Regions from separate parts of the Vogesella sp. XCS3 genome, predicted to be linked through region 2. Evidence: predicted binding sites of a transcription regulator. Region 2 holds the regulator's gene; each other region holds the start of a gene.
What was found. Region 2 encodes sigma-54, which starts transcription at its own class of promoters, with help from an activator protein. Its sites were predicted from a motif close to CTGGCACGCTTCATGCTT; they were not measured.
Positions count from the first base shown of each region.

Region 1: LCH97_RS06290 (ammonium transporter) is a predicted target of sigma-54. The motif match lies at 3,193-3,210, and genes of this name have one in related genera.
Region 3: LCH97_RS18795 (pilin) is a predicted target of sigma-54. The motif match lies at 3,364-3,381, and genes of this name have one in related genera.
Region 4: LCH97_RS06920 (HupE/UreJ family protein) is a predicted target of sigma-54. The motif match lies at 2,239-2,256, and genes of this name have one in related genera.

Region 1 is NZ_CP085530.1:1,336,533-1,341,320, reverse strand. Features, by position in the region: gene LCH97_RS06300 (TonB-dependent hemoglobin/transferrin/lactoferrin family receptor) at 1-1,577, opposite strand, end outside; gene hemP (hemin uptake protein HemP) at 1,643-1,813, opposite strand; gene LCH97_RS06290 (ammonium transporter) at 1,959-3,158, opposite strand; gene LCH97_RS06285 (4'-phosphopantetheinyl transferase superfamily protein) at 3,416-4,042, opposite strand; gene LCH97_RS06280 (Lrp/AsnC ligand binding domain-containing protein) at 4,119-4,613, opposite strand.
Region 2 is NZ_CP085530.1:3,555,861-3,560,648, forward strand. Features, by position in the region: gene hprK (HPr(Ser) kinase/phosphatase) at 1-167, opposite strand, end outside; gene ptsN (PTS IIA-like nitrogen regulatory protein PtsN) at 160-618, opposite strand; gene LCH97_RS17005 (hypothetical protein) at 729-929, opposite strand; gene hpf (ribosome hibernation-promoting factor, HPF/YfiA family) at 959-1,279, opposite strand; gene LCH97_RS17015 (RNA polymerase factor sigma-54) at 1,339-2,742, opposite strand; gene lptB (LPS export ABC transporter ATP-binding protein) at 2,748-3,476, opposite strand; gene lptA (lipopolysaccharide transport periplasmic protein LptA) at 3,473-3,973, opposite strand; gene lptC (LPS export ABC transporter periplasmic protein LptC) at 3,963-4,526, opposite strand; gene kdsC (3-deoxy-manno-octulosonate-8-phosphatase KdsC) at 4,523-4,788, opposite strand, start outside.
Region 3 is NZ_CP085530.1:2,269,886-2,274,673, forward strand. Features, by position in the region: gene LCH97_RS10865 (PglL family O-oligosaccharyltransferase) at 1-1,770, opposite strand, end outside; gene LCH97_RS10870 (pilin) at 1,832-2,299, opposite strand; gene LCH97_RS10875 (pilin) at 2,353-2,820, opposite strand; gene LCH97_RS18795 (pilin) at 2,874-3,308, opposite strand; gene bioA (adenosylmethionine--8-amino-7-oxononanoate transaminase) at 3,620-4,788, shown strand, end outside.
Region 4 is NZ_CP085530.1:1,457,377-1,462,164, reverse strand. Features, by position in the region: gene LCH97_RS06930 (nickel-dependent hydrogenase large subunit) at 1-102, opposite strand, end outside; gene LCH97_RS06925 (hydrogenase small subunit) at 102-1,211, opposite strand; gene LCH97_RS06920 (HupE/UreJ family protein) at 1,603-2,181, opposite strand; gene LCH97_RS06915 (GNAT family N-acetyltransferase) at 2,502-2,942, opposite strand; gene LCH97_RS06910 (sensor histidine kinase) at 3,070-4,398, opposite strand; gene LCH97_RS06905 (nickel-dependent hydrogenase large subunit) at 4,407-4,788, opposite strand, start outside.

The DNA of each region.
Region 1 (4,788 bases), 1.5 Mb from region 2:
TTGTAGAAGGCGGTGAGTTGGCCGCTGACGCTACCGCGCTGGTATTTGCTACCCAGCTCGATGCCGCGCGAGGTTTCCGATTTCAGGTTGGCGTTGGGGATGATGCGGTAGCCGGCCTGCGCGTTGTTGAAGGTCATGAACGAGCTGTCGAACGGCGGTGCGCGAAAGCCGGTGCTGAGGTTGGCAAAGCCGGTGATGCCGTCGGCCAGCGGCAGGCTCAGGCCCAGCCGGGGTGACCACGCGCTGTCCTGAAAGCGGCTGACCGGCACCGCGCCGCCGCTGCTGGCCTGGTAGATGGCGTCGCTTTGCGGCGTCATCGTATAGCGGTCGTAGCGCAGCGCCGGGGTAACGGTGAGGCTGCCCACGCGGAACTGGTCTTGCACGAACAGGCCCAGGCGCTCGCTGCGGTTGTCGGGGAAGGTCTTGCTGCTGCTGGTGGTGCTGCCGGCGGTGGTGCGCGTCAGGCGTGCCGTGTCGGTACGGGTGGCTTCGATGCCGGTCAGCACGCGGTGCTCGCCGAGGCGCCATTCCAGCTGGCCGTCTAGCCCGCTGATGTCCTGGTCGAAACGGTGGTTTTCGTAGCGGGTGCCGGTGTTGCGCACTTCTACTGCCTTGTCTTCGTTGCGCAGCGTTTGCTGGTACAACTTGAGGTTGGCCGCAGCCAGGCTGCCGTCGCCCTGGTAGCGGTATTCGGCGCTGTAGCGCTGGCGGCGGGTGTCGTCGTCGCTGTCGCGGTCGCGCACGGTATAGCCGGTGGCGGGGCCGCGGGCGCTGAGCAGCTCGGTCTGGCGCTGGCGGTCGAAGCTTTCCACGCCCAGCAGCAGCTGGTGCGGGCCGTCCTGGCCTAGCGCTACCTTGGCCAGCACGTTGCGGGTGTCGGTCAGCTGTGGGTCGGCCACCGTGCGCTGGCCGCCTTCGATGTCGCGGCTGGCCGGGGTGTCCAGTTCGTGTGCGCGGCGCTGGGTCAGCATCAGCAGCGCGGCGGTATTGTCGCCAGCGGCGGCTACTGTGGCGGTGGTGGCGCTGCCGTGGCGGGCGCCGTCGTACGATTGCTTCAGGCCGAAGTGCAGCGGTTTGTCGCGGTCGACGAAATCGGCCGGCTCGAAGGTGTGCTGGCTGATCACGCCGCCGATGGCGTCGCTGCCGAACAGCGCCGACGCCGGGCCCTTGATGATGTCGATCTGGCGCAGGGTATCCGGCTCTACCAGGTCGCGGCCGGAAATGGCACCGCCGCCGCTCATATAGGCTTCGGGCAGGCGGGTGCCGTCTACCTGCATCAGGATGCGGTTGGTTTCGATGCCACGGATGGTGACACCGGCGTTGCCACGGCGGCCCTGGTCGCCGGACACCGACACGCCGGGTTCCTGCGCGAGCAGGCTGTCGAGGTCGCTGGCGTGTTGGCGGTCCAGCTGCTTGCGGCCAAGGGCCGAGATATTCGGCGCGGTGTCGGCCAGCTGCTCGCTGATGCGGTTGGCGGTCACCGTGGTGGTTTCCAGTACGGTGGGGCTGTCGGCAAAAACAGGCAGGGCCACTGTCGTCAGACAGATGCCCGCCAGGGTAATGCGATCCTTGGACACGGATCTTCTCCTGTATGCGTGGCACCGTGGCTGGCGATGGCTGGCTCGGTGGGGTGGTTGCGGTGTTACTTCACCAGTATCAGTTTGTCGTTTTGCGTCAGTTGCAGGCGGTAATACTCGCCACGGTGGCAGATCAGCAGCTGGCGGTCGCGCACAAACAGGGTGCGGGTATCCAGCACGGTGTAGGGCTGCTGGTCGGCGGCAGTTTTGGCGTGCAGTGCGGGTGCTTGCGTCATGATGTCATCTCCTTTGATGATAATAATTCTTATTAACATGCATGGCAAGTGTTTGCTTGTGGCGCGCACGGCTCTGCGATATTTCCGCATTACAGAAGCACAAAACCCCGCCATTGGCGGGGTTTGGGGTGGTTTGCGGCCAACTTTACCAGTTGCTCTCGCGTTCCGGCGTGGCGGTAATCTGGTGGATGGACAGGTCGGCGCCGTTGAATTCTTCTTCGTCACTCAGGCGGATGCCCACGGTTTTCTTCAGCACGCCGTACACGATATAGCCGCCTCCAAAGCCCACGGCCACACCGGCTGCGGTGCCGGCCAGCTGCGACAGCAGCGTGACGCCGCCGGCGCCGCCCAGTGCTTCCAGCCCGAAGATGCCGGCCGCAATGCCGCCCCAGGCGCCGCACAGGCCGTGCAGCGGCCACACGCCCAGCACGTCGTCTATCTTCCAGCGGTTTTGCGTGAGGGTGAACAGCCACACAAACATGGCACCGGCCACGCCGCCCACGATCAGGGCACCGATAGGGTGCATGATGTCGGAACCGGCGCACACGGCTACCAGGCCGGCCAGCGGGCCGTTATGGATAAAGCCGGGGTCGTTCTTGCCCAGCCACATGGCGGTGAGCGTGCCGCCTACCATGGCCATCAGCGAGTTCATGGCTACCAGGCCGGAAATGCCGGCGATTTTCTGGGCGCTCATCACGTTAAAGCCGAACCAGCCCACGATCAGGATCCACGCGCCCAGCGCCAGGAAGGGGATGGACGACGGCGGGTGGGCGGCCACGCGGCCTTCCTTGCTGTAGCGGCCGCGGCGCGCGCCCAGGTGCAGCACGGCGGCCAGGCCGATCCAGCCGCCTACCGCGTGTACCACTACCGAGCCGGCAAAGTCGTGAAACGGTGCGCCCAGGTTGGCCGTCAGCCAGTCTTGCACGCCAAAGTGGCCGTTCCAGGCGATGCCTTCAAAAAACGGGTACACCAGGCCTACCAGCAGGAAGGTGGCGGCGGACTGCGGGTGGAACTTGGCGCGCTCGGCAATGCCGCCGGACACAATGGCGGGGATGGCGGCGGCGAAGGTGAGCAGGAAGAAGAACTTCACCAGCTCGTAGCCATTGGCCTGGCTGATGTGCTTTACATCGGCCAGAAAGTTCACGCCGTAGGCCACGCTGTAGCCGACAAAGAAGTAGGCAATGGCCGACACGGCAAAGTCGGTGAGGATTTTCACCAGCGCGTTGACCTGGTTTTTCTTGCGCACGGTGCCCAGCTCCAGAAAGGCAAAGCCGGCGTGCATGGCCAGAATCATCACCGCGCCTAGCAGCAGGAACAGTACGTCGTTGGGGGTGGTGGCAGGCATCTCTTGCTCCCTGATGGATATTCTGGTGCAAGGTGAGCAATAACAGTGCCAGATGAGCTGTTTCGGTGCGGGCGGTATGGGTGGTTGCCCGGCAGTGGGGCGGTGCAGGCGGGTGGCGCGCTAGGCGGGCGATTTGATGCAAGTATTTGGTGCGCAAGGCAGTTTGTGCACTGATATTGTGCTTGGTGTGCACCGTAATGGTTGGTCGCACGGTGTGGGCTGCTGCCAGGCAGGCGGCAGCCCCGTCAGCCGGCAACTTAGCGGCGCTGGTAGCCCGGCCACGGCTGCAGTTTGACGCGTGCGGCTTTTTGCTGGCCGCATTGCAGCTGGCAGTCCAGTGCTGCCGGTGCGGTAATGGCCAGCATCAGCCCGCTATCCGGCAGTGCTAGGTGGGCGGCGTAGTGCTCCAGCTGGTGAATGCTGCCCGTCTGTTGTGGTGTTTCCCAGCGCCGGCCGTGGTACTTGCCCAGTGCCTCTTTCAGCGTCCAGATGCGCCAGAACGGGTCGCCTGGCAGGCTGTTTTCAGGCAGCTCGGCCAGCCAGGCGGCTTCGTCAGCCGAGAGCAGCTCTGCCAGATCGTCGGCATCGCGGGGCTTGGCGGTTTGTTCGATATCCATACCCAGCGGGCGACAGGCCGACACGGCCGCCGCTACCCATGGCCCGCTGTGGCTGATGGATAGCCCCAGTGGTGCCGGTGCGCCTTCCAGCAGCAGGAAGGGCGGCTTGTCGCTATCCATGGCGAAGTGGCGCAGTGGTAGCGACATCAGTTGCGAGGCTGCCTGTAAGGCCAGCTGGCGGCCCAGGCTTTTCAGTGCTTCGCGCTGGGCAAAACCGTCTTGCATGAGTGGGTCTGGCAGTCGGTCCAGCAGGATCAGGGTATTCATAACGGGCTGTTGGAGTCGGTTGTCATTGCCGGCAGCTTAGTCAGGAATGGCCGTCAAGTCACGTGGTATGACGGTTTCAGGCTTCCAGATTCAGCTGCAGGGTCTCTTTGACTTCTTCCATGACCACGTAACTGCGCGATTCGTTCGCTTGCGGCAGCTTTAGCAGGATGTCGCCCAGAATCTTGCGGTACATGGACATGTCGGGTAAGCGCACCTTTAATAAGTAGTCATATTCGCCCGATACCAGGTGGCACTCCTGCACGTCGGGCAGCTTCTGTACTTCGCGGCGGAAGGCGTCGAAGATGTCGCCGGACTTGGCTGAGAGCTTGATCTCCACGAACACCAGCAGGCTGGCGCCCAGTGCCTGGGGGTTCAGGCGGGCGTGGTAGCCCTCGATCACGCCTTCGCGTTCCAGTCGGCGCACGCGCTCGGTGCAGGGGGTGGTGGACAGCCCCACCTTTTCTGCCAGCTCTGTCATGGCGATGCGGGCGTTGGCCTGCAGCAGCTGCAGGATTTTGATGTCCACTTTGTCCAGCTGGCGTGATCTGTCTATTGTGCGTTGCGGTTTCACTGTTTTAGCCTTTTTTTGTGGTGAAATGCTCTGTGCTGTTATTAAACATAAGTGAAAAAAACTGCGTTTTAATCAATATACTACGCAAATTCACTGAGCGGCAAAAGCCGCCGATTGCACACACGACAGGACAGCCCGCGCTGTCCTGTTTCAACAGGGTAGCCTGGAGGTAAAC
Region 2 (4,788 bases):
TGCACCCGGTTGGGGTGGATAAAGTTCAGGTGGCCGACCAGAGCCTGGGTTGGCCGCTGTTCTTCGTTAGAGATCAGGTTGTCAGAGCCGGCGCGGCTGGCGACCCAGCTCAGGCTCAGCTTGTGCTGATTGTCCTGGTACAGGCGGCGCACACTGATATTAGGCATGGGTGGCGTTTCCGGTGAGCAACTCGTGCAGGGTTAGCGCGTCGCAGCTGGCCATTTTTTCGCGCAGGCTACGGCTGGAAAACAGCTGCGCCAGCTCGGACAGCACCTGCAGGTGCAGGTCGGTAGCCTGCTCGGGTACTAGCAGGACAAACAGCAGGTTGACCGGCTTGCCGTCTGGCGAGTCGAACGGAATAGGGCTGGCCAGGCGTATAAACACGCCGGTGGCCTCTTTCAGGCCTTTTACCCGGCCATGCGGGATGGCTACACCCTGGCCCAGCCCGGTAGAGCCCAGCTTTTCGCGGGCAAACAGACTGTCGAAGATGTCGCTACGGGCGATGCCATGGCTGTTTTCAACCATCAGGCCTACCTGTTCGAAAAGGCGTTTCTTGCTGGATACATCTACATCCGCCAGCACGTTCTGCTGCGGAAGAATCTTGCCAATCAAGCTCATGATTTACATTTGCCGGAAAAAACCGTCGGCCATTCTACGCCGAGTCGGCTGTTTGCAATAGGGCAGGGTAAGACCCGCCTGGGTCGGATAAGTGCCGCTGCGTATCACGCTCATATTGTCTGGCGCCCGGGTTCTGCCTGCCCCGGCACATCCAGGCTGCTCACGCAGATGATGCGGTATGGTTGGCGAATCTGGCGGCCCGGACCGAGCATGCGCATTTTGCCCTGTTTACCCTCTGGTGAAGCATGGAAATCGGCAAGACAGGCAAAAAAATGACCATATTGCGACATGAAAACAAAAACGGGAGCCATCTGGCTCCCGTTCTATTCATCGTGCTGGTTTACAAGGTGGCATCGACCTGCTGGGCATTAACCCGGTGCTCGCCTTGTTTTTCTTTGAACTTCAGTACCTGACGGTCCAGTTTATCCATCAGTGTGTCGATGGCGGCGTACATATCGGCTTCTTCCGATTCGACATGAATGTCTTTGCCTGCCAGATGAACATTGACCTCCGCTTTTTGTACCAGTTTATCAACCGACAGCGTCACGCTAACGCCAATGACATTATCTACGTGGCGGGTGATGCGTTCGAGTTTGCTCTCGATGTACTCACGAATCGATGGGGTAACTTCGAGGTGTAGACCGGTAATTTTGAGGTTCATACCCTGACTCCTTCTGTTAACAGTGCGGTCGGGCTGGCCGCACCGGTGTTTTGGCACTTCTATAAGGCCTTGCGAAGGCTAACTGGCGGAATCTGCATAGCTTCACGATACTTGGCAACCGTACGTCTGGCAACCTGAATACCTTGTGCCGTGAGCTTGTCGGCGATGGCGCTGTCGGAGAGCGGTTTCTTGCCGTCCTCGCTGTCGATAATCTGGCGTATCAGCGCCTTGATGGCGGTGGCAGAGCATTCGCCGCCACTATCCGTTTCCAGTGCATTACCAAAAAAGTATTTCAGCTCGAACAGCCCGCGGCTGCACAGCAGATACTTCTGGGTGGTTACCCTGGAAATGGTGGATTCATGCAAACCCAGCTCATCTGCAATGTCTCGCAGGATCAACGGGCGCATGGCCACTTCACCGAGTTCAAAGAACGCTTGCTGCCTCTCAACTATAGATTCCGACACTTTCAGGATGGTGTCAAACCGTTGCTGAATGTTTTTTACCAGCCATCTGGCCTCTTGTAACTGGCCCGAAAGATTATGGCTACTGTCGCGCTGCTGCAGCATGTTTGCATACAGCTGATTTACTTGAAGTTTTGGCAGCGAGCCCCGATTCAGCTGGGCTACCCAGCGGCCACCACGGCGCACTACATGGATATCCGGCGCGACATAATGTGTCTCGCCCTGGTCAAAACCACTGGTTGGCCGTGGTCTCAGCGTGGCAATAAGACTATGCGCAGCGCGTAATTCGGCCTCGCCCACGCCCAGGATTTTCTTCAGCCTGGTGTAGTCTCGGCTACCCAGCAACGCCAAGTGCTCGCCGGCCAGCAGACGCGCCAGCGGGAGTGACGGCGTGTGCGGTGGCAGGTTGCCCAGCTGCAGTGCCAGAAATTCCCCCAGGTCACGGCTGCCTATGCCCATGGGTTCAAATTGCATCATGAGCTTGCGCAGGGTTTCCAGTTCTTCTGCTTCGACATCCAGCTCCAGCGGTAGTTCAGCGGCAACGTCTTCCAGCGGAGTTTGCAGATAGCCGTCGTCGTCCAGCTCGTCAATCAGCAATGCCAGCAGCGCGCTATCCCGTTGCCCCAGCTGGGTTTCGCGCATCTGTGCCGTGAGGTGCTCGCGCAGGGTGGGGCGGCATGGGGCGTTGAGGATAGGGTCGAATTCGTCGTCCCCATCGCGGCTGCCACCGCTGCTGCCGCTGCCCCAGTCGGTGAGCTCCATACTGTCTTGTTGGCGATCTTCTGCGGTGTCGTTGCTGCTTTCCTGGGGCGCGGGGGCATCGCCTTCTGCTGGCGGGCTGTCGCTACCGTCGCTGCGCTCCAGCAGCGGGTTTTCCAGCAGATAGCGCTCCAGTTCGCTGGACAGGTCTAGCGTGGACATTTGCAGTAGCTTGATGGACTGCTGCAGTTGCGGTGTCAGGGTGAGTTGCTGGCTGACTTTGAGCTGGAGGGTTTGTTTCATTTCGCTTACAGGTGGAAATGCTCGCCCAGGTACACCTGGCGAACCTGTTCGTTGTTAACCAGTTCGTCCGGCAGGCCTGATGCCAGCACGCGGCCTTCAGAAATAATATAGGCGCGGTCGCAGATGCGCAGGGTTTCACGCACATTGTGGTCGGTAATCAGTACGCCGATGCCGCGCTCTTTCAGGAAAGAAATGATTTTCTGGATATCAATCACCGCGATGGGGTCAACACCGGCAAATGGCTCGTCCAGCAGGATGAAACGCGGCTTGGTGGCCAGCACACGGGCAATTTCCACGCGGCGGCGTTCACCGCCCGACAGCGCCATGGCATTGGTTTCGCGCAGGTGGCCGATGTTGAGGTCGTCCAGTAGCAGCTGCAGTTCGTTATCCAGCGCTTCACCCGACAAGCCGGCTACTTCGAGCACTGCCTGGATGTTCTCTTCTACCGTCATCTTGCGGAAGATAGAGGCCTCTTGCGGCAAGTAGCCTAGGCCCAGGCGTGCCCGTTTATGGATGGGCAAGTGCGTGATGGTTTCACCGTCCAGCAGGATTTGGCCAGCTTCGGCCGCGATCAGGCCTACCACCATGTAGAAACTGGTGGTTTTACCCGCGCCGTTGGGGCCTAGCAAACCGATGACTTCACCGCTGGCGATGTCCATCGAGACATCCCGCACCACAGTGCGCTTCTTGAAGGTTTTTTTCAGGTGCTGGATGCTCAGCCGGCTTTGGCTCATGGTTTTTCCTGCGGCTGAAGGATGATGGTGACACGGCCGCTGCCATTGCTGGCACTCTGGCCTTTGACCTGGTAGATCTCGGTGACGGTGTTGTAGCTGATCTGTTCGCCGTTCACGATATCCTTGCCACGCTTGACCTGGGCTTTACCGGTAAGAATGACGGTGTTGTTGGCCGAGTCGTAGTCCACGCGGCTGGCGTTGCCGTCCACGAATTCGTTCTTGCCGTCCAGTTTCTGGCGGAAGTACACCGGGCTGCCGGTTGCCAGCAGTTTCTGGCGGCCACTGGCATCTTGTGTGGCGACGGTTTTTTGCGCGCGCAGGTTCAGCGTACCCTGGGTAATGATGACATTGCCCTCAAATACATTGATACCTTGCTTTTGATCGAGTGATGCGCTGTCGGCATTGACTTCGATAGGTTTGCTGCTGTCGGCTTTTTCGGCAAATACCGGGTTGCATACGGTGCCGAGTGCCAGCAACAGCATCAGGCTATGGCGCATAGGAAATCCTTACTTGAGATAGCAGTTTCAGCTGCCCGGCCGGGTGATTGTAGTAAAAGCCAACAGCATTGATGCGCGACTGGCCATCGTCGATCGTCACGGGCGCCCGGTTGCTGAGAATGCCGCTTTGGCTATTGACCAGCAGTGACGGCGTTTGCAAATGAACAGCGGCCTGTTGGCCGTACGGCTGGCGCAGCACGTTCACATGGCCATCAAACTGCCCCAGGCCGGTACTGCGGGCGTATCGCCCCTGGTCAGAGCGCAGGGTGTAGTCCAGTAGCCCCTGGCGGAACTGTTTCAGGTCGGGTTGCTGCATGTACACCAGCTCGGTTTGCGGTAGCTTCCACATTTTGCTGGCGTTCAGGCGTTGCACAGGTACGCCTTGCTCGTCAAAGCGGGTGATCTTGAGCTGCTCAATGGTGTACTCGGGCTGCGACGGGTCGAGTTGGTGTTGTTCGGGCGAGCGCCATTGCGTGAGCACATTCAGCCAGAACGACAGCAGGCCCAGAGCCAGCATCAGCCCAAGGGGAAACAGTTTGGCGGCACGGTTCATTCGAGGTAGCTGGCCATGACGCGGTCAAAGTTGCCCTGGGCTTGCATGATGAGCTCGCACAGCTCGCGCACGGCGCCACGGCCACCACGGTTGCCTGTGACAAAGTGGGCGTGCTGGCGGACAAAACTGGGCGCATCCGGTACGGCAACGGCCAACCCGACGCGGCTCATTACCGGCAGGTCGATCACGTCGTCGCCGATATAGGCGCAGTCTTCAGCGGCGATACCGGTTTTGGCCAGCAGGTCGGCAAAGGCGGTGCGTT
Region 3 (4,788 bases), 1.3 Mb from region 2:
GGTGGTAACCTGGCGTACCAAGGCTGCATCGCCCTGACGCTGTTGTGTTACAGCCCCCATAGCCGCTTTATCCAGTAGTGGCTGTAGGCGAGTATCGCTACTACTGGCAATCACCATGGCACAACGCGGTGCATCGTACGGATACGCAGCTTGCAACATACGCAAACTCTCTTGCGCTGCAACGGGCTGGCCAGACCACTGGCGCAGCATGGCCAGCTTGCACAGCAGCATGGGGTAAGGCCGGTAAGCAACCAACTCCTCGTGGTGGCGCAGTTTGATCGCCAGCTGGCTAGGCGACGGCACCAGGAAGTTGCTCAACATCAGCTCGGACTCGAAACGCCAGAAAGGGTTGGCCGACAGGCTAATAAGCTGCTCGATCTGCTGCTGGTTCTGCTTGATATCGCGCGATGGGTTCTGGCTAGCTACCAGCAGCGGGAACACCATGGCACCCTTGGCAACATACAACAGCGTGGCCACACCCAGGATGACAGCGCCCACCCTGCGCATACTGGCACGCAGCGCCAGCTCTACCCCTGCTTTCGGCGACAATGCCAACACCACAAAAAAGGCAAACAGAAATGGGAGATACCATAGCGGGTACTCAAACATCGAGTGCCCCAGTGTAATCGCCCCCATCAAGAGCAAGAATGCATTCTCGGCTGTAGCATGCTGGCGCTGCAGGTAGGGCCATAAGGCTGCGGCGGCGACGCTCGCAGCCAACAGCGTAGCCGGGATGCCCGTTTCTGCGGCCAACTGCGTGATAAGGTTATGGCTGTGGGTAAACAGGCTGCTTTCCGGTACCTTGGTCAAACCGCCAAATGTCTCCAGCCAGACCGACTGATAGCCATAGCCGCCATAACCGGTACCCAGCCAAGGATACGCCTGCACGATCTCCCAACACTTAGCCCATTCCACGCGGCGGCGGGCACCAAAACCGGCATCACCAAGGCGGTCCAGGCCAGAGCCAATGTCCAGCCCAAACAGCCACAGCGCCAAAGGCTTACCGGCTAACTGAGAAAGTACCACCACCACCGCAGCCCATAGCAAAGCCTGACCGATACGCAACTGCGGCTCGCGGCGGTGCCATAAGGCCCCAACCACCAACATTGCACCCGCATAAGCCAGCGGCAAACGTCCACTAGACCAAGCTGCAAGTAGTGACAAAAACATCACCAGTACGACAGCCAGGCCAACGTGCAACCGCTGCCGGCTCCACAGGTAGGCAGCAGCCACTACGCCCCAGCTCAGCACGTGGGCAAACTGGTTACGCTGGCCGGCATTACCCATCACTTCGCGCCCACCAAATACCACCCACCCCTTGGCCAATGGCGCCCAGCCTGCTATCTGCACCACGCCGATCAACGCTTGCAACAAGGCACCGGCCAGCACCGCATAAGCCAGCCAAGCAACCAGCCGCTCCCGCCCCCAGCGGTCTTGCTGCGCAGCCAGTAAGCTGGCTCCGAGTACTACCAGCAACACGCCAAACAGCTCGAACGGCAACATCCCCGCACTATGCTGCTGATAACGCCACAAGCTGCCAAGCCATAGCAGCAGCCACCACATGGCAAAACCCGGCAAGAACCATGGCACAGTGGTAAAGCGGGCTTGATCACGACGCGCCTGCCAGCTGGCCAGTAGCAAGGGAACCGCCACCAGCACCAACGTGAGCGCATTCGTCCACCAGTCCTGTACCGGGCTGTAGCGGGCAAAATTCAACAACGGCAGAATGTAGACCAGCAGGAGAGGAAGCAGAATCGCGGTAGGTAGCATGGGCTTTGGTAATGAAAAAAGGAGTGTTTGCACACTCCTTTAATTAAATCAGACTGCTGTATTAGCGGCAGTTGGACGGTACGTATTTGGCGTCAACGTTTGCAGCAGAATCCAGCTTGGTAACACCAGTTGTTGGTGCAGAAGCGCATGTCCATTGCAGGGATCCGTTATTAATAGTTGGGTTCAGCCAAATTGCAGAACCGCTGGTTACTTTAGCATTATAGGTAATCTGCACTACACCACTAGCAAGTACAGACACTTTATCAACCGCATTACCTTTGATATCAGTATTTGTTGCCACACCGTATGAAGCATTAAGCGGAGCAGTACCTGTAACAAATGCATTATTAGTAGCGTAGTACTCAGTCACGGCAGTCTTTGCCGCTGCTGCCAGTGTCAAACCTTCCGAGACGTGAGCCCGCTTGGTGTAGTCCTGATAAGCCGGGATAGCGATAGCAGCCAGGATACCGATAATAGCTACAACAATCATCAGTTCGATCAGGGTAAAGCCCTGTTGTACACGTTTCATAATGAACACTCCATGGTTATATACAAGGCTATGCCTTGAAAGATAGCCGCCTATTAACGGCAGTTAGATGGGACATACTTGGCATCAACGTTAGCTGCACTATCAAGCTTTGTTACACCAGAGGTCGGCGCTGCAGCACACTTCCATTGCAACGAGCCATTATTAATGCTTGGATTAAGCCATATGGCAGAGCCACTAGTCACTTTGGAGTTGTAAGTAATTTGTACCACACCATTAGCAAGTACAGATACTTTGTCGACAGCATTGCCCTTAATGTCAGTATTTGTTGCCACACCGTAAGAAGCGTTAAGCGGGGCCGTACCACTGACAAAAGCGTTATTAGTAGCATAGTACTCGGTTACTGCGGTTTTAGCTGCAGCTGCTAGAGTCAAGCCTTCCGACACGTGTGCTCGTTTGGTGTAGTCCTGATAAGCCGGAATAGCGATCGCGGCAAGGATACCGATGATGGCCACAACAATCATCAGTTCGATCAGGGTAAAACCCTGTTGTACACGCTTCATAGTGAACGCTCCATAGTTATAAACATGTCTAGGCTTTGGTGGGTTACTGCTACTCAATTACGGCAGTTGGATGGCAACAGCCGCGTCAAATCGCTATCGCCACTGCACACCCAGCGGTAACTGCCGGAGGCTGTGGTTTGCGGAGTCAGCCACACGCGGGCCCCGCTAAAAATCTTGCTGCTGACTTCTACGCTGATGACGCTCACCGAACCAGAAGCCTGCACATCCAGACGGGCGATACTTCCACCGCGCGAGGCGGTGGCATCGGCAATGCCGGCACTGGTGTTACTGGCTGGCCAGCTACCGTTGGCCGCATGGTATTCCTCTACAGCAGTTTTAGCGGCGCTGGCAGCTACCAGCACCTCGCTGATGTAAGCGCGCCGGGTGTAATCCTGGTAAGCCGGGATAGCGATCGCCGCCAAGATGCCAGTGATGGCCACTACGATCATCAGTTCGATCAGCGTAAAGCCGGACTGTCTGTTCTGCATTTCATACTCGCTGCGCACTGTATCGCAGCAAGTTAGAGCAATATTCAGGCCAGCCAAGCAACGATCATGCCAATAAAATTTAAAATGGCAGTTTCCTTTATTATCAACATCATGGCACCACTGAAAACCACATTCTGCCAAACTAGTACTGACCATTTTTTGTCATAAGTGACAATTTTTGTCAGTTCGATAGCGCACTCTCAGTCGTGCTAGCATCTGCTCTATATTTCCGAGCAGACCTTACCATGACGCAACACTCCCAGGACTGGCTGGCCCGCAGCCGAGCCGCCGTTTGGCACCCTTGTACTCAAATGAAACGCCACGAAACCCTACCCATTGTGCCTATCGCGCGGGCGGATGGCATCTGGCTGGAAGATTTTGACGGCAAGCGTTACATCGATGCCGTGAGCTCCTGGTGGGTAAACCTGTTTGGCCACAACCAGCCCCGTATCAAGCAGGCCATCAAAGACCAGCTCGACACATTGGAACACGTGATCCTGGCGGGTTTTACCCATCAGCCGGTCGTGGCACTGTCTGAAAAGCTGGCAGCGCTGTCTGGCCTGGGGCATGCGTTTTATGGCTCGGATGGGGCCAGTGCGACTGAAATCGCCCTGAAGATGAGCTTTCACTACTGGCGCAATATCGGCCAAACCGGCAAGCAGCGCTTTGTCAGCCTGGAGAACAGCTACCACGGTGAAACTGCCGGCGCGCTGGCAGTCACCGATGTGCCACTGTTTTCCACCACCTATGCCCCGCTGCTGAAAGAAAACTACCGCGCGCCCAGCCCGGACAGCAGGTTGGCCGCAGCAGGTGAAAGCGCAGAAGACGTGGCGCTGCGCGCCGCGGATGCCCTGGCCGCCTTGCTGCACGAAAAACACCATGAAATTGCCGCCCTGATCGTCGAGCCGCTGGTACAAGGCGCTGCGGGCATGGCCATGTACCACCCGGCGTATCTGCAGCGTGCGCGCGCCCTGTGCGATCAATACCAGATACACCTGATTGCCGACGAGATTGCGGTAGGCTTTGGCCGTACCGGTACGCTTTTTGCCTACCAGCAAGCAGGTATCACGCCGGACTTTCTGTGCCTGTCCAAGGGCATAACCGGGGGCTATTTACCGTTATCGTGTGTCCTTACCACCAACACGGTCTATCAGGCTTTTTACGATGACGACGTCACCCGTGGTTTTCTGCACTCGCACAGCTATACCGGCAACCCTCTGGCATGCCGTGCCGCGCTGGAGGTGTTAGCCATCTTTGAAGAAGAGTCGGTACTGACCCGCAATCGCGATACCGCAGCGCGTTTCAGCCAGTACCTGGCACGCGTGGCGGCCCACCCTGCCGTGCGGCATTTCCGCCATCAGGGCATGATTTGGGCCTTCGACGTTGACTGCACGCGACACGACTTCGCCGTGGCATTTTTCAGCGGCATGCTCTCGCGCGGCTGCCTGGTGCGGCCTATTGGCAAAACGGTGTACTTCAT
Region 4 (4,788 bases), 1.6 Mb from region 2:
GTTCACTTCGCAGCGCAGGTGGCCTTCGATGCGCGTTACCGGGTCTACCACCACGCGGCGGCCGCTGTTGTCCAGGGTAAAGCCTTGGGTCTGGTAGGCCATTACACGTTCTCCTTGTTCTTGTTCTGGGTGTCGTCAAGCGGCTTCAGGTCCTGCTTTTTCAGCACCGTGCTCTTGATGGCGCTGACCGCCGCGTGCGCGGCAATGGCCGCCCCCACACCGCCGGCTACCGTCATGCCGATCTGGTCGGCGTTGGCCTCGATGCCGAACTGCGGAATGCTGGTGACGCGGTCGTAGAACGAGCCCTTGTCCCAGAAACCATCTTCCGAACAGCCTATGCAGCCGTGGCCGCTTTGCACCGGCCAGCTCACGCCGCCGTTCCAGCGTACGGTGGAGCAGGCGTTATAGGTGGTGGGGCCTTTGCAGCCCACCTTGTACAGGCAGTAGCCCTTGCGCGCGCCTTCGTCGTCCCAGCTTTCCACGAACTGGCCGGCGTCGAAGTGCGGGCGGCGGTAGCATTTGTCGTGAATGCGCTGGCCGTAGAACATCTTGGGGCGGCCCTGGCGGTCCAGCTCCGGAATACGGTCGAAGGTGACCATATAAGTGATCACGGCGGCCATCACTTCGGGGATGGGCGGGCAGCCCGGCACCTTGATGATGGGCTTGTCCAGAATCACCTGGTGTACCGGCGTGGCGCGGGTGGGGTTGGGCTTGGCGGCCTGCACGCAGCCCCAGCTGGCACAGGAGCCCCAGGCGATCAGCGCCTTGGCGTCGGCCGATACGCGCTTCAGTTTTTCCACGAAGGGCTCGCCGCCGGGGAAGCAGAACATGCCGTCCTCGTTCAGCGGCGGGTTGCCCTCGATGGCCACGATGTACTCGCCTTTGTGCTTGGCCATGATCTCTTCGAGGATGGCTTCGGCCTGGTGGCCGGCAGCGGCCATGATGGTGTCGTCGTAGTCCAGCGAGATCAGCGACAGGATGGCGTCCTTCGCCAGCGGGTGCGCCGAGCGGATGAACGACTCGGTGCAACAGGTACATTCCAGCCCGTGCAGCCAGATCACCGGCGTACGCGGTTTGGTTTCCAGTGCCTGGGCAATGCGCGGCACAAATGCCGAACCCAGGCCCATCGAGGTGGCGGTGAGGCTGCAGAACTTCAGAAAGCTGCGGCGGGTAACACCCTGGCGCCGCATGGCCTGGTAGAAAGTCTCCATCGTGGTCTCTGCCTTATTCTGTTTTATAGGGGGGTGGTTACAACATGGGTGGCAGCCTGTTACAAGAAGCGTGCCAGCTTGATGGTGTGCGCAAGTGGCTGTTTTTGCTTGGTTTTGCTGGTGGTGTTACGGCGGGGTGGTAAGCGGCTTTGCAGTGGGTGCGGCCAACTGGCTGCCAGCTGTGCGGCAGGGGCGGGCAAAAAAATACCGGGCAGGCGCGGGGGCGGCCTGCCCGGCTGTTGTCATGCATAACAACCAGGTTTGGATGGAGGAGTGTGAGCGGCAATACCACTCGTGCAGCGCCCGTCGGGCAGGCGCTGCGCGCGGGGTACAACCAGCCTTGGCTAGATAGGCATGCGCCGGCCGTTTTCAAGCCCGGCCGGCAACAGAATTACAGGCTGGACGCCAGCAGCCAGGCACCGCTGGCGGCAATGGCGGCGCCGGTAGCGCGAACCCACAGGCTGGCGCGGGCCAGCAGGGTGTGGCCAGCCACCAGGCCGCCAGCGTGCAGTGCGGCGGTTGCCAGCACGAAACCGGCCATATAGCCGGCCAGGCTGCCGGCCGGCGCTTCGGCGCCGTGGGCATGGCCGTGTACCAGGGCAAAGGCGGCAATCAGCGGTAAGCCGATGCTGGCCTGCACGCGGCTACCGGCGGCTACCATCAGGCCCAGCACCAGTACCGACAGCGCAATGCCTGGCTCTACCGCAGGCAGGTTGATACCGGCAGCGCCCAGCAGGCAGCCGCCCAGCATGGCCAGCACAAAAGTCGCCGGTGCCGCCAGGCGTACCTTGCCCTGGTGGGCTGCGGCCCACAGGCCGACGGCCACCATGGCCAGCAGGTGGTCCAGCCCGCCTACCGGGTGTGCCATGCCGGTCAGCAGGTTAAATGTATCGTTGTGGCCGGTGTGGGCCAGCGCGGGCAGGGCGGCCAGGCTAAGGGTGCCAGCCAGCAAGCTGCGGGTCGGGGTCATTGGTGTCTCCAGGTGGATGCGTGTCTTGCCCGTTTTAGCCCGGGCATGGTGGCGGCACTGCAGGAAGCATGCCAGCCCCGGGTAAGGCTGGCAGGCGGGGCAAGTGGCTGTTTTTCAAGGGGATGGGGCTGAGCTGTAACGGCTAGCGTTACAACGGCTGGCAAGCGGCTTTGCACTATGGTGCGCCAGCCGGTAGCCGCCTTTGCTGGCGGGGTGTCATCGCGCTGTCACGCCAGCGCGCTACAGTGGCCGCCGTTCTTCAGGTTTTGTCCCGTGCGTTTCTGCCTTGTGCGGCCTGCCATGCAGGCCGTTTTCTTTTGCTAAGGCGCTGGCGGCAGCGGGCAGCTTAGCCCCAGCAAGACGCCATCCTGGCGTACCACGCTAAAGCCTTCCCGTATGTAAAAGCCCAGCGCGCGGCTGTCGTGAAACGTGCGTACCCGTAGCTCGCTATGCCCGGCGGCTTGCTGTCGCAGCCAGGCCAGCGCCTGTGCGCCCAGACCACGGCCTTGCCACGCCGGTAGCAAGTGCAGCTCGGCCAGATACACGGCGCTGGCTTCTGGCCGGTAGCCGATGATGCCGACACGGGTGTTACCCAGCTGCAGCCAGTGGAAGCGGGTGTCGGCGGCGCGCAGCCGGAAGGCGGCACTATCCCAGGCCAGCTGGTGGCGCTGGTAGTGCTCGGCCATCGCGTTGCGGACAAGGCTGTCGATGGCGGTCAGGTCGTCGCTGTCGGCGGGCGGGAAGGTGAGCATGGTGGTCATGGCGGTGGTGCCAAGGTTGGCCGCAGTGGCGGAACAGCCATACTAACGGCCATCGTAGCGTCATGTCGCGCCGCCATGCTGCGCGCGGCGCCAGGGGCTTAACCCGGTGCCGCTCTCCTTGCCACGGTCAGCCTGCTTGCGGCAGCGTCAGCGTAAAGCAGGCGCCGCCTTCTGGCAGGTTGGCCGCAGACAGCGTGCCGCCGTGCTGCTCCACGATGCCGTAGCTGATCGACAAGCCCAGGCCGGTGCCTTTGCCCACCGGTTTGGTGGTAAAGAACGGGTCGAAGATACGCGCCAGGTTGGCCGCGGCAATGCCGGGGCCGTTGTCGGCCACGCTCAGGCTCACCTGGTGTTGCCCGCTGGCCAGCGTTAGTGTCAATGCGGGTGCCGCTTGCGTTTCTACCGCGTCGTAGGCGTTCTGGATCAGGTTTACCAGCACCTGCTGCAGCTGGTTGGCCGAGCCGGTGACCCACTGCGCGCCATCCAGCCCGTGGCAGTGCACATCGACGCGGTGCGGTGCCGCCTGGCCTACCCAGTGCAGCGCACGCTGCACCGCTTCGGCCAGGTTCACACGCTGGCGGGTGTCGGTTTCGATGGCAGAAAAGCGTTTCAGCGCGTCCACAATCGCGCTGCTGCGCTGCGCGCCTTCCATCAGCCCGTCCAGCAGCGAGGGCAGGTCGGCCAGCAGGCGGTCGATCTTCAGGTGCTGGCGTAGCGTGGCCGCGTCGGGGTTGGCCGCGTGCACGGCGGCCAGGTACTGCTGCAGCTTGCCAGCGTAGCGCTGCATGGCGTGGGTGTTGCCCACGATGAAGCTGATTGGGTTGTTCAGCTCGTGCGCCACGCCGGCCACCAGCCGCCCCAGCGACGCCATTTTTTCGGCCTGCACCAGCTGCGCCTGTGCCGCCTTCAGCGCCTCGTGCGCTTGTTTCAGCTCGGCGTAGGCTCGTTTGAGCTCGCCCACCGGGCGGCCCACCGCCACAAAGCCGCTGTAGCGGCGCTCGCCGTCGAACAGCGCGCTGACATTCCAGGTGACCGGTATCGATTCGCCGTTGTGGGCGATCAGCGCAATTTCGATATCGCTGCCCTCGGCATTGCCTGCGGCCAACCTGTGCAGTAGCAGCTCGCGCTCGGCCTCGCCCGGCACCAGGTCGGTGAGTTTGCAGGCGGTGAGCAGGCTTTCGCTCAGCCCGGTTAGCGACACCATGGCGCGGTTCACCTGGCGCACCTGGCCCAGCGTGTCGCATACCACCATCACGTCGGTCATGGCTTCCAGCACGCCTTCGGTAAAACGGTGCGCGTCGGCCAGCTCGCGGTGCTTGGCTTCCAGCGTTTCCTGCGATTGCACCAGCTCGGTGTACACCTGGTCCATGCGGCGTATCACGTCTATCCAGGCTTCTTCGGCCAGCTCGCCACCCAGGCGGGTGGCTTCGGCGCTGCTAATGAGTTTGTCGGGCATGGGGTCCTCTACTGCACCGTGCACACCTGGCACGGGTCGAAGCTGCGCACGATGTGCTGCACCGCTAGCGCTTGCGCGTCGTCGGCCACGGTGCCCAGCAGGGCGGCTTCCAGCGGGCCGGGCTGGCCGCCGCTGTCGCGTGGCGAGAAGTTCCAGGTAGTGGGCGCAATGATCTGGTAACGCTGGATGCGGCTGCCGTCCAGCGTCACCCAATGGCCCAGCATGCCGCGTGCCGCCTCGGTCAGGCCTTCGCCGCGGGCGTACAGCGGGTGCGCCGGCAGCGCAGTCTGGAACGGCGCGTCCAGCTCGATGGCGGCTAGCCACGCCTGCATCTGCAGCACCAGCAGCGCCATTTCGCGCACCCGTGCCAGCACGCGGGTGTACACGGTG